DNA from 3 places in the Peribacillus simplex NBRC 15720 genome. Region 3 is predicted to be linked to each of the others. Evidence: riboswitches for the same ligand, from Rfam matches in the RefSeq annotation. Region 3 holds a riboswitch; each other region holds the start of a gene.
The links. A riboswitch is a leader RNA that binds a small molecule or an ion and turns the genes downstream of it on or off. The one in region 3 is predicted to bind S-adenosylmethionine.
Positions count from the first base shown of each region.

Region 1: linked by a shared signal. The riboswitch ahead of mtnW (2,3-diketo-5-methylthiopentyl-1-phosphate enolase) and the one ahead of BS1321_RS06820 (methionine biosynthesis PLP-dependent protein) in region 3 are both predicted to bind S-adenosylmethionine.
Region 2: linked by a shared signal. The riboswitch ahead of metK (methionine adenosyltransferase) and the one ahead of BS1321_RS06820 (methionine biosynthesis PLP-dependent protein) in region 3 are both predicted to bind S-adenosylmethionine.

Region 1 covers NZ_CP017704.1:4,996,660-5,000,943, forward strand. The annotation lists gene BS1321_RS24180 (pyridoxal phosphate-dependent aminotransferase) at 2-1,174, shown strand; SAM riboswitch class I at 1,307-1,459, shown strand; gene mtnW (2,3-diketo-5-methylthiopentyl-1-phosphate enolase) at 1,566-2,798, shown strand; gene BS1321_RS24190 (2-hydroxy-3-keto-5-methylthiopentenyl-1-phosphate phosphatase) at 2,805-3,464, shown strand; gene BS1321_RS24195 (methylthioribulose 1-phosphate dehydratase) at 3,461-4,084, shown strand; gene BS1321_RS24200 (cupin domain-containing protein) at 4,114-4,284, shown strand, end outside.
Region 2 covers NZ_CP017704.1:3,192,380-3,196,663, reverse strand. The annotation lists gene BS1321_RS15420 (gamma carbonic anhydrase) at 1-363, shown strand, start outside; gene metK (methionine adenosyltransferase) at 587-1,780, opposite strand; SAM riboswitch class I at 1,944-2,106, opposite strand; gene pckA (phosphoenolpyruvate carboxykinase (ATP)) at 2,537-4,126, shown strand.
Region 3 covers NZ_CP017704.1:1,436,690-1,440,973, forward strand. The annotation lists gene fumC (class II fumarate hydratase) at 109-1,491, opposite strand; SAM riboswitch class I at 1,817-1,930, shown strand; gene BS1321_RS06820 (methionine biosynthesis PLP-dependent protein) at 2,017-3,129, shown strand; gene metC (cystathionine beta-lyase) at 3,126-4,284, shown strand, end outside.

The DNA.
Region 1 (4,284 bases), 2.1 Mb from region 3:
AATGGTGCAATTTGAAAAATCCAGACAGCTTCAGGACCTGCCCAAGCAGTTTTTTGCTTCACTAGTCGCAAAAGTCAATGCGATCACGGCGCAAGGACATGATGTCATTAATTTAGGCCAGGGAAACCCTGATCAGCCGACGCCAGAACATATCGTGAAAAGTTTGCAGTCTGCCGCTGAAAAAACGATTAATCATAAATATTCGCCATTCCGGGGACATCAATATTTAAAAGATGCTGCTGCCGTCTTTTATGAACGTGAATACGGTGTCAAGCTGGATCCGAATACTGAAGTGGCGATTCTCTTCGGGGGAAAGGCAGGCCTTGTCGAACTGCCGCAGTGTTTATTGAATCCAGGCGATACGATCCTAGTTCCAGATCCCGGCTATCCGGATTATCTTTCCGGTGTTGTTTTAGCCCAGGCAAAGACCGAACTGATGCCCTTGACAGAAGAAAATGATTTTCTTCCGAAATACAATGACATACATAAAGAAGTTCTTGATAAAGCCAAAATGATGTTTTTGAACTATCCCAATAATCCCACAGGTGCTTCTGCAACTGAAAGTTTCTTTGATGAAACCGTCTCCTTTGCTAAAGACCATTCAATTTGCGTGGTCCACGATTTCGCCTATGGGGCGATAGGATTCGACGGAAAAAAACCGATAAGCTTTCTCCAGGCGGAGGGAGCGAAGGATGTAGGAATAGAAATATACACATTATCGAAAACATACAATATGGCAGGGTGGAGAGTTGGCTTCGCAGTAGGGAATAAGAGTGTAATAGAAGCTCTTGAACTATTACAAGACCATCTTTATGTGAGTCTCTTCCCGGCGATACAAGAAGCTGCGGCAAGCGCTTTGCTTGACTCGCAGAGCTGTGTAAAGCAGTTAGTGCAGATGTACGAGGGGCGAAGGAATGTTTTCATTGAGGGATTGAGGGCAATTGGCTGGGATGTCAAAGCTCCTGCGGCATCGTTTTTTGCCTGGCTCAAAGTTCCTAAAGGTTTTACGTCCGAGAGTTTTGCAGACTATTTATTAACGCATGCCCACGTAGCTGTTGCCGCAGGGAATGGATTCGGTGAATTTGGCGAAGGTTACGTCAGGGTAGGGCTACTTACTTCGGAAGAACGGCTGAAAGAGGCTGTGGAACGGATACGTAAATTAAACTTATTTTAACGATGCAATGGGTTATCCGATTTATTCACCCTTAAATAGTTAAAACTTATTGACAAAGTAGGGATTACCTGTCAGAATACAAAATAAATTCTTAATCTTTCGATACTTGAATGCAATTTATATATCAGCGTTTTCTTATTTTGAGCAGGTGGAGGGACTAGCCCTATGAAGCCCAGCAACCGACCGTAATTCCATTGTAAAATGGGGCGGAATTCTTCGCCGGATTTTCTTGAAATCCACAAGGCACGGTGCTAATTCTTGCAGCCAATGGCTGGGAGATAAGAAGATGGCTTTTTAAAGCCTCTTCTTTATGAAGAGGCTTTTGCCATTTTGAGACCATTTTCAGGTTAATGACATCGAGAGTTTACTAACGTGTTATAGGAGTGATCAGATGAGCGAGATAGTCGCTACTTATTTAATTCATGACTTCAATGGAAAACATGAGAAAAAAGCAGAGAGCATTGCCTTAGGTTTGACTGTCGGGACATGGACGGACCTGCCCCATTTGGTCCAGAAACAACTGGAAAAACATAAGGGACGCGTCGTATCGGTGACACCACTTTCTGAAGAAGAGAGGGCAAACAGCTACTTTAATCGTAAAGTATACCGTTCGCTTATTAAAATTGCCTATCCGGCAGGGAATTTCTCCAATGATTTACCTGCAATCCTTACGACGGTCTTCGGCAAACTTTCATTGGATGGAGAAATAAAACTTATCGACTTGGATTTTGTCGGTGATATTCAAAAAGCTTTTCCCGGGCCGCAATTTGGCATTGGAGGCATAAGGGAAAAGGTTGGCGTATTTAACCGGCCCCTGGTGATGAGCATCTTTAAAGGTGTATTAGGAAGGGACCTAACATTCCATAATGAGCAACTGAGGCAACAAGCATTAGGAGGTGTCGACCTAGTTAAAGATGATGAGATCCTCTTCGATCAGGAACTGACTCCATTTTTCGATAGAATAAAAACGGGAAAAAGAATATTGAATGAAGTCTATGAAACCACTGGCCACAGAACTTTATATGCTGTCAATCTATCAGGGAAAACATTTGAATTATTGGATAAGGCAGAGCAAGCGGCTGAAGCAGGGGCAGATGCTTTATTGTTCAACGTTCATACATATGGTTTGGATGTATTGCAGGCCTTGAGTGAACATGATCGTATCAATCTGCCAATCATGGCGCACCCCGCATATAGCGGGGCATTGGCATCTTCATCATTTTATGGGATCGGCTATCCATTATTGCTTGGTAAATTAGTAAGGTTATCAGGTGCAGATTTATCCTTGTTCCCATCCCCTTATGGAAATGTCGCATTGGAAAAAAAGGAGACATTGGCAATTGCTGAAGCTCTGACAAAAGATGAACTTTCCTGGAAAAAAGCCTTCCCAGTCCCTTCTGCAGGCATTCATCCGGGCATGGTTCCGGACCTAATCAAGGATTTTGGGCTCGATAGTGTGATTAATGCTGGAGGTGGAATTCACGGACACCCTGACGGAGCAGAGGGCGGGGCCAAGGCTTTCCGATCTGCTGTGGAAGCCGTTCTAGCAGGAAAGGACCTGTCTGAAGCGGCTGCTGAGGAAGAAACACTAAAAAAAGCTCTTATATTATGGGGAGGCCTATAAGAAATAATGAAACCGATCATCTTTTGTGATTTTGACGGAACGATCACCAACACAGATAATATCATTTCTATCATGAAAGAGTTTGCGCCTCCGGAATGGGAAGCGTTGAAAGACGGTGTCCTTCAGCAAAAAATCAGTATATCTTCAGGTGTTGGGGATATGTTTTCCCTGCTTGATAGTGGCTTGAAGGATGACATCATCCAATATGTAAGAAAGACGGCCGGCATTCGTCCTGGGTTTTATGAATTCGTTGAGTATACGAAACAAGCCAACATCCCTTTATATATTGTAAGCGGGGGCATGGATTTTTTTATCGCACCCCTTTTAAATGATATCTTGCCAACAGAGTCCGTTTATTGTAACCATGCATTTTTTGATAAGGAAAAGATTTATATTGAGTGGCCACATGCTTGTGATGATCAATGTAATAATGATTGCGGTTGCTGCAAGCCATCCATTATGAGGGAAATTGCGGGTGCGGAAGATTTTAAACTCGTTATTGGAGATTCAGTAACGGATTTTGAAGCGGCAAAACAGGCCGATTTTGTCATAGCCCGTGACATTTTGCTTGAAAAATGCGATAGGGAAGGAATTCCACATCAAGGATTTGAAACATTTTTTGATGTAATTGACATTTTAAAGCAGCAGGAGGTGGTTAAAGCGTGAACACTCATTCTAAAGAATGGCGGGAGTTGGCAGATATTAAAGCTGAATTGGCCGAAAGGGATTGGTTTATGGGAACTAGCGGGAACTTGTCCATCCGCGAGCCCAAAAGCCCTTTCTTTTATATTACGGCAAGCGGTAAGGATAAAAGGAAGCAATCGGATTCGGACTTTTTACTGGTGGACTTAAAAGGAAAACCAGTTGAAGAAACGAACCTAAGACCATCGGCCGAAACTTTACTTCATACAGTCATTTATCGGAAAACTAATGCGAACTGTGTACTCCATGTCCATACAGTTGAAAATAATGTGATATCAGAATTGTACGGAGATGAAGGCCAAGTTTCCTTTCGTAATCATGAAATCATTAAAGCGACCGGTCGGTGGGAAGAGGATTCGGAGCTTCGGATTCCAATCATATATAATCACGCTGATATTCCGCTGTTATCCGATAAGTTCATGCCACATGTCGAAGAAGACTCTGGCGCCGTGCTGATCCGCAATCATGGTATTACGGTTTGGGGCAAAAGCGGACTCGAAGCTAAAAGAATACTTGAAGCTTGCGAATTTTTATTTCAATATCAACTGTTGCTTAATCAACATAAGGCGTTGCAGGTTCTTTAAGATAAACACTCATAGAGGAGGAATGAATGATGGCGACGATCAGATTCCATGAAACAAACGAGGTTATTGAAAACGGTGAACAGGTAAAAGGATTTTTAGAAACACAAGGGGTTATTTATGAGCAATGGGACATTTCTAAATTACCGGCCCATCTTGTGGAAAAATACGATCTAACAGATGCTGACAAGGAGGAAATCCTT
Region 2 (4,284 bases), 1.8 Mb from region 3:
AAAAAAGTCAGTATACAGGATAACAGCGTCCTGCACCAAAGCCCAAATAATCCATTGATCATCGAGGATGAAGTAACCATTGGCCACCAGGTCATTTTACATAGCTGTAAAATCCGTAAAGGAGCTTTGATCGGCATGGGATCGATTGTACTTGATGAAGCCGAAATCGGCGAAGGGGCCTTCATCGGTGCCGGCAGTCTCGTTCCCCAAGGTAAAGTCATTCCACCGAACATGTTGGCATTCGGGCGCCCAGCTAAAGTCATTCGCGAAATCAACGAAGAAGATCGCCAGGATATGGAACGCATCGTACGCGAATACGCCGAAAAAGGACAATACTATAAAACGGCGGAACGAATAAAGTAACTCACGAGCAATTGACTGAAAGTTACGAGTATTGTACTCAAACTCATGAGTAAAAGTTCCAAACTCATTAGTAGTTGACCCAAACAAACTTGTAATCGCCCCTAACTCACGAGTATTGCACGTAATTTGAATTTCTTTGGGATTTCTTGAATTATTCCCGCTGACGGCAAAATTAATCCATAAAAAAGGTGCCCCGCTATTGCGGGACACCTTTTTTTATGGATTACGCTTGTGCTTTTAATGTTTCTGCTTTGTCCGTGCGTTCCCATGGAAGATCGACATCTGTACGGCCAAAGTGTCCGTAGGCAGCTGTTTGTTTGTAGATTGGGCGACGAAGGTCAAGCATTTTGATGATTCCAGCTGGACGAAGGTCGAAGTTAGCGCGAACTAAGTCAACAAGGACTTCTTCGCTAACTGTACCAGTTCCGAAAGTATCAATAGAGATTGATACAGGCTCTGCCACACCGATTGCGTATGCCAATTGAACTTCCGCTTTGTCGGCAAGGCCGGCTGCCACGATGTTTTTCGCAACGTAACGAGCAGCGTATGCAGCAGAACGGTCAACTTTAGTAGCATCCTTACCAGAGAATGCACCGCCGCCGTGACGAGCGTATCCGCCGTAAGTATCAACGATGATTTTACGTCCAGTAAGACCAGCATCACCTTGAGGTCCGCCAATTACGAAACGGCCAGTCGGGTTGATGAAGTACTTAGTTTCAGCATCGATCAATTCAGCTGGAACGACTGCTTTGATCACATGTTCTTTTAGATCGGCTTGAATTTGTTCAAGCGTAATTTCTGCATCGTGCTGTGTAGAGATAACGATCGTATCTACACGTACAGGAAGGTTATTCTCATCATACTCCACAGTTACCTGTGTTTTACCATCAGGGCGTAAGTAAGGAAGAGTTTCATCTTTACGTACTTGAGCCAAGCGGAATGAAAGTTTATGCGCCAATGAAATCGGAAGCGGCATAAGCTCTTCTGTTTCATTACAAGCAAATCCGAACATAAGACCTTGGTCCCCTGCACCGATTGCATCGATTTCTTCCTCTGACATGTTTCCTTCACGAGCTTCCAATGCTTTATCGACACCAGCTGCGATATCGGCAGACTGCTCATCAATGGAACTCAATACGGCACAAGTTTCAGCATCGAAACCGTATTTCGCACGTGTGTAGCCAATTCCTTTAATCGTATCACGAACGATACGCGGAATATCCACGTAAGCGGACGTTGTAATTTCACCGGCAACAAGTACAAGACCTGTTGTTACACTAGTTTCACACGCTACACGTGCATTTGCATCCTTAGCAAGGATAGCATCTAAAATGGAATCTGAAATCTGATCACAAATTTTGTCCGGATGGCCCTCTGTAACAGATTCAGAAGTAAATAGACGTTTCTTTGACATCATATTTCCTCCTTGGAAGTTAGTATGTTGTAGGCATAAGCCTGTTTTTTACGGAACTCGTTTCCCTCATTAGTTTCAACTATAGACACAGAATTACTTATAAAAAACACAAAAACCTTCCCTGGCAAATGAGGAAAGGTTTAAAATTCTGTCTTCTATCCTTTCACTCTTATCGTTCAAGGGTTTTTTACCTTGCTCAGGTTAGCACCATCACCACTATTCCTTGAAGACCTTCGCTTTATTTTCGGCGATCGATCTTGGAGTCAAGTTCAATATGGCAGGTTGCTGGGTTTCAAAGGGCCTGTCCCTCCACCAACTCGGGATAAGAGAATCCGTACAATTTAAGATATTATCGTATCTAGCTGGAATTTGTCAATGCTTTTCTAAAAAGAACATTTCCACTCAGAATGGCGTTCATTTAAAAAAACATGTTGATACAACGTCCTAGAAGGGTTTACAATGCAAAATACGAATAGAAATGTTGTAAATTGCCATTAATAATAAAGTATTGAGCATACGAAAAGGAACGACATCCTGACTTTCCCAATAGACATGTATTGCTTACTTACTTCCTATTAAAATAAAATTTTCTTCATGAAAGTATATGCGATAATCCTGACTCGGTTCCTGCCGGATTAAAATGATTAACGCGACCAACTGAAAATAATCACAAATTAAAAGAAATAGTATAGACTAATTAAATGAATGTGTTATACTAATTGTAATCTAAAAACTTAAACAAAGGAAGGTACCTCATATATGAATTCTGTAGATGTTTCTAATGAGTTACACCAATTATTAACAGGAAACAATGTGCAAACTCAACTTTCAGTTCCTCAATTGGTCGAAAAAGTATTAAGCAGAAGTGAAGGCGTTTTAACATCAACCGGCGCGGTAAAAGCTGAAACTGGCAAATATACTGGTCGATCACCTAAGGATAAATATATCGTGGAAGAAGCATCAGTTAAAGATAAAGTTGATTGGGGTTCAGTGAACCAGCCAATTTCCGAAGATGTGTTCAATAAACTATATAATAAAGTAGTTGACTACCTAAAAGCAAAAGAAGAGATCTTTGTTTTTAAAGGTTTCGCTGGTGCAGACGAATCATCACGTCTTCCAATCCGTGTTGTTAATGAATATGCTTGGCATAACCTTTTCGCCCATACTTTGTTCATCCGTCCAAACGAAGAGGAACTAAGAGGTCACGAAGCAGAATTCACAATCCTTTCTGCACCTAACTTCAAAGCAGACCCAGAAGTGGACGGAACTTCATCCGAAACTTTCATCATCGTTTCATTTGAACGCCGTACAATCCTGATCGGCGGAACGGAATATGCAGGAGAAATGAAAAAATCGATCTTCTCGATCATGAACTACTTACTTCCAGAGGCTGGAATCCTTCCAATGCATTGCTCTGCTAACGTAGGACGTGAAGGGGACGTCGCTTTATTCTTCGGACTGTCCGGTACAGGCAAAACAACTTTATCCGCAGACACTAGTCGTAAACTGATTGGTGATGACGAGCACGGCTGGTCTTCTAACGGTGTATTCAACATCGAAGGCGGCTGCTATGCGAAAACGATTAATCTTTCACGTGAAAAAGAACCACAAATTTTCGATGCGATCCGTTTCGGTGCCGTACTGGAAAATGTTGTTGTTGATCCGGATACACGTGAAGCGAACTATGATGACAGTTCATTGACTGAAAACACTCGTGCTGCTTACCAAATGCAAGCGATCGATAACATCGTGAACCCAAGTATTGCAGGACACCCTAATACAATCATTTTCTTAACAGCTGATGCTTCAGGCGTTCTGCCTCCAATCAGCAAGCTTTCGAAAGAACAGGCAATGTTCCATTTCCTAAGTGGATACACTAGTAAATTGGCTGGTACTGAAAGAGGCGTAACTTCACCGGAAGCTACATTCTCCACTTGCTTCGGTTCACCTTTCTTACCGCTTCCCGCTCAACGCTATGCTGAGATGCTTGGTGATAAAATTGACGAGCACAATGCAAAGGTATACCTTGTCAACACTGGATGGACTGGCGGAGCATACGGAACTGGAAGCCGTATGAAACTTGCTTACACTCGTGCGATGGTACAAGCGGCACTTGAAGGTGAATTAGCGAACATCGAAACGATCAAAGATGAAATCTTCGGTTTGGATATTCCTCTTCATGTTCCTGGGGTTCCAGACGAAGTGCTTCAACCAATCAAGACTTGGGCAGATCCTGCCGCTTATAAACAAGCAGCAACAGCCCTCGCCGCTCAATTCCGTGCAAACTTCAAGAAATTCGGCAGTGTTCCAAGTGAAATCGAAGAACTTGGCGGACCGACAGCTCAATAAATTGTACACAAAAGGACCAAGCTCTTGCTTGGTCCTTTAAGTTTTTCGACAAGAAATGTTTCTTCCCGAAACATGATTTTAAACCAAGACTAGGTTATCCTACATGGTTTTTTTACTGTAATCCTTATTGGATTGAAGATAATTGCGACACTCCTGCC
Region 3 (4,284 bases):
GTTTTTCCTCCTGTTCCCGATACTTATGATCTCAGTATTTGTTGATTCCATTATTTTAACACGTGGAAACACCCTCCCTAATACCAGAGGGAGGGCACTTATATGCAATTATTTATTAACCATGTTAGCAGGATCTACCCATGCTTTGAATTCATCTTCCGTCAGGAACTCCAATTTCAACGCCGCTTCTTTTAACGTAGAGTTGTCCTTGAATGCTGTTTTGGCGATCTTGGCTGCTTTTTCATAACCAATATGCGGGTTCAATGCTGTTACCAACATAAGGGAACGTTCTACATTTTCTTTGATTTTATCTTCATTTGCAGTGATGCCAACCGCACAATTATTGTTGAATGAATGAATGCCTTCCGTCAATAATTTGACCGTTTGCAGGAAGTTATAGATGATGACTGGTTTGAATACATTCAATTCAAAGTTACCTTGGCTAGCTGCAAAGCCAATTGTAGCATCGTTACCCACGATTTGTGTTGCAATCATGGTAAGCGCTTCACTTTGTGTTGGATTGACTTTACCTGGCATGATGGAGCTGCCTGGCTCGTTTTCCGGAATGGCTATTTCGCCGATTCCGCTTCTAGGACCACTTGCCAGCCATCTGACATCGTTCGCAATTTTCATTAAATCGGCTGCCAATGCTTTTAAAGCACCGTGTGCGTAGACGATTTCGTTATGGCTTGTCAATGCATGAAACTTATTATCAGATGTGACAAAAGGATGTCCTGTATCCGCTGCAATTTGTTTGGCAGAAAGTCCCGGGAATTCTTTTTTTGTATTGATTCCGGTTCCTACAGCCGTTCCGCCTAGTGCAAGGTTCAATAATTTTTGGCTGCTTTCCTCAATCATCGCTAGATCTTTGTCGAGCATCGCTTTCCAACCGGAAATTTCTTGTCCTAATGTTAATGGTGTAGCATCTTGAAGATGTGTCCGGCCAATTTTCACGACATCCCAAAATTCTTTTTCTTTTGTATCGAATGTAGCACGAAGAGCTTTGATGGCAGGGACCAATTTTTCAGCGACTTCCATAAAGGCAGCAATATGCATGGCGGTCGGGAAAGTATCATTGGAGCTTTGTGCCTTGTTAACATCATCATTTGGGTGAAGGGTTTCCGATTCACCATTTTCTTTCAACCATTCATTCCCTTTGTTAGCGACCACTTCATTCACGTTCATATTACTTTGCGTGCCGCTTCCCGTTTGCCAAACTACAAGCGGGAAATGATCATTTAGTGTACCTTCAAGGATTTCGCCGCAAATCTTGACGATGGCATTCTTTTTAACTTCCGAAAGATCACCAAGATCATAGTTCACCTTTGCCGCAGCTTGTTTAACGTATGCAAATGCACGAACTAATTCAATCGGCATTTTTTCGTTACCGATTTTGAAATTGTTACGGCTTCTCTCAGTTTGTGCTCCCCAATATTTATCAGCAGGAACTTTCACTTCACCCATCGTATCTCGTTCGATTCTGTATTCCATGTGTTCTCCTCCTATGTTTGCACTATTCATTGAAGACCTTTTGCATATGAAATGAATAATGTTGTATTATTCTTTCTCTCCATACATTGTACAAACTTTATTATTTTAAAGCAAAAATATCCGGCTGACCCTTCCCATTTTTCTGAAAAACCCATGATTCTTCCTGTTTATATGAAAATTCGGATATTTTTTTTAGACACATAAAGTGTTGACACCGCTAGGCTCCACTTGACCTAGTCATGAACATCAAAGCATGATCCACCCAAAATGTTCTTGACAGTATTTTGTATATATAGTAAATTCAAAAGAAATTGAATAATCTAAACTCTTATCGAGAGAGGTAGAGGGAATGGCCCGATGACACCTCAGCAACCTTCATTTGTTTCAAACCAATGAAAAGGTGCTAATTCCACAAGTTTGTGAACTTGGAAGATAAGAAGAATGACTCGTCCCTACTTAATCAAAGTCTTCTTCTTAAAGAAGACTTTTTTTTATTTTATATAACTCAAAGGAGCAGTGAAAACCATGTACAAAACTGAAACATATCTTGCTCAATTAGGAAATCGCAGCGAAACGGCGACAGGAACAGTCAATCCGCCGGTATACTTTTCAACAGCTTTTCGTCACGAAGGAATTGGCCAATCGACGGGATTCGACTACACAAGGACAGGTAATCCTACACGCCAACTATTGGAGCGATCCATCGCCGATCTGGAAAAAGGGGACCAAGGTTATGCCTGCAGTTCAGGAATGGCCGCCATTTCCACTATACTCGCCCTTTTTAAATCTGGTGATGCATGGATTGTCAGCGAAGATCTTTATGGCGGTACATATCGTCTGTTAGAACAAGGTTTTAAAAAATGGGGGTTGCAGTGTGACTATGTAAACACTTGTTGTTTGGAGGATATCGAAAAAGCTATCACTCCTCACACGAAAGCCATCTTCATCGAAACTCCCACTAACCCTCTTATGCAGCAAACGGACATTAGCGCCGTTGCCGCATTGGCCAAACGATATAATTTATTGTTAATCGTTGATAACACTTTTTACACGCCTCTAATTCAACAACCCATCCTGCTTGGAGCGGATATTGTGATTCACAGTGCAACCAAGTATCTCGGTGGTCATAATGATGTGCTCGCCGGACTGATCGTTGCTAGCGGCGCTGAATTATGTGATGCACTTGCCTTCCATCATAATGGTACTGGAGCTGTCTTGAGCCCATTTGATTCTTGGCTGTTGATGCGCGGAATGAAAACCCTGGCATTGCGGATGGAGCGTCATGAAAAGAATGCCAAGATACTTGTAGATTACTTATCGGAACATGATTGTGTTACAGACGTATTGTATCCCGGCAGAGGAGGCATGATTTCATTCCGTATCATTGATGAAGCGGCGGTAAACCCATTTTTACAATCGCTCTCATTAATCTCTTTTGCAGAAAGCCTTGGAGGGGTTGAAAGCTTCATCACCTATCCTGCCACACAAACACATGCCGATATTCCGCTTGAAGTCAGAACGGCAAATGGTGTTTGTAATCGCCTGCTCCGCTTCTCCGTTGGCATCGAGGATAGCGATGATTTGATTGGTGACTTACAGCAAGCATTCGCACAGGTAAAAAGGGAGGCACTACGATGACAGATCATGACTTTAGCTTTGAAACCAAATTACTTCATAATCAACATAAATTCGATCCGGCAACGGGCGGCGTGAGCGTCCCCATTCAGCACGCATCGACTTTCCATCAATCCGATATCGATCAATTCGGCAAATATGATTACAGCAGAAGCGGGAACCCAACTCGCGAGGCACTTGAAGACATCATTGCCGAACTTGAGGACGGCACCCATGGCTTTGCTTTTTCATCAGGAATGGCTGCCATTTCTACAGCTTTCCTGCTATTGTCTGCCGGGGATCATATCGTCATTTCCGAAGATGTTTATGGCGGAACGTTCAGGATGGTCACAAGCGTATTGTCGCGTTTCAATATTGAGCATACCTTCGTTGACATGACGGACCTTGAAAGCGTCAAAGCGGCCGTTCAGCCAAATACCAGGGCCATATACATCGAAACGCCTTCAAATCCGTTACTTAAAGTGACCGATATTCAAGCCGTATGTGATATCGCAAAAAAAGCCGGCGCCTTAAGTTTTGTTGATAATACATTCTTGACGCCAGCATTGCAAAAACCACTGAATCTGGGCGCTGATGTTGTCCTTCATAGCGCGACGAAGTTTTTATCCGGACACAGTGATGTGGTAGCTGGGCTTGCGGTCGTAAAAGATCCGGAATTAGCAGTAAGACTCGGTTCCCTTCAAAACTCCTTTGGAGCGGTTCTTGGTGTCCAGGACGCCTGGCTTGTAATGAGAGGTCTGAAAACCTTGTCAGTTAGAATGGAACATTCACAAAAAGGGGCAGAAAAGATTGCAGCCTACTTAAAGGAACAGCCCTTGGTGAAAAAAGTGTATTATCCCGGCCTAGCTGATCATCCACAGCACGCCATCCAGAAAGGCCAGTCACTTGGAGCAGGGGCGGTCCTATCATTTGAATTGGAAAGTGAGGAAGTCTTCCGTTCTTTCGTTAACACTGTCGAACTCCCTGTTTTTGCCGTAAGCCTTGGAGCGGTCGAATCTATATTATCCTACCCGGCCAAAATGTCCCATGCTGCAATGCCTGCTGATGAAAGGGAAAAGCGAGGCATCACGAACAGCTTGCTCCGTCTCTCTGTCGGACTTGAAAATCCAGACGATTTAATCAAGGACTTCGATGTGGCCCTCGTAAATATTGCAAAAG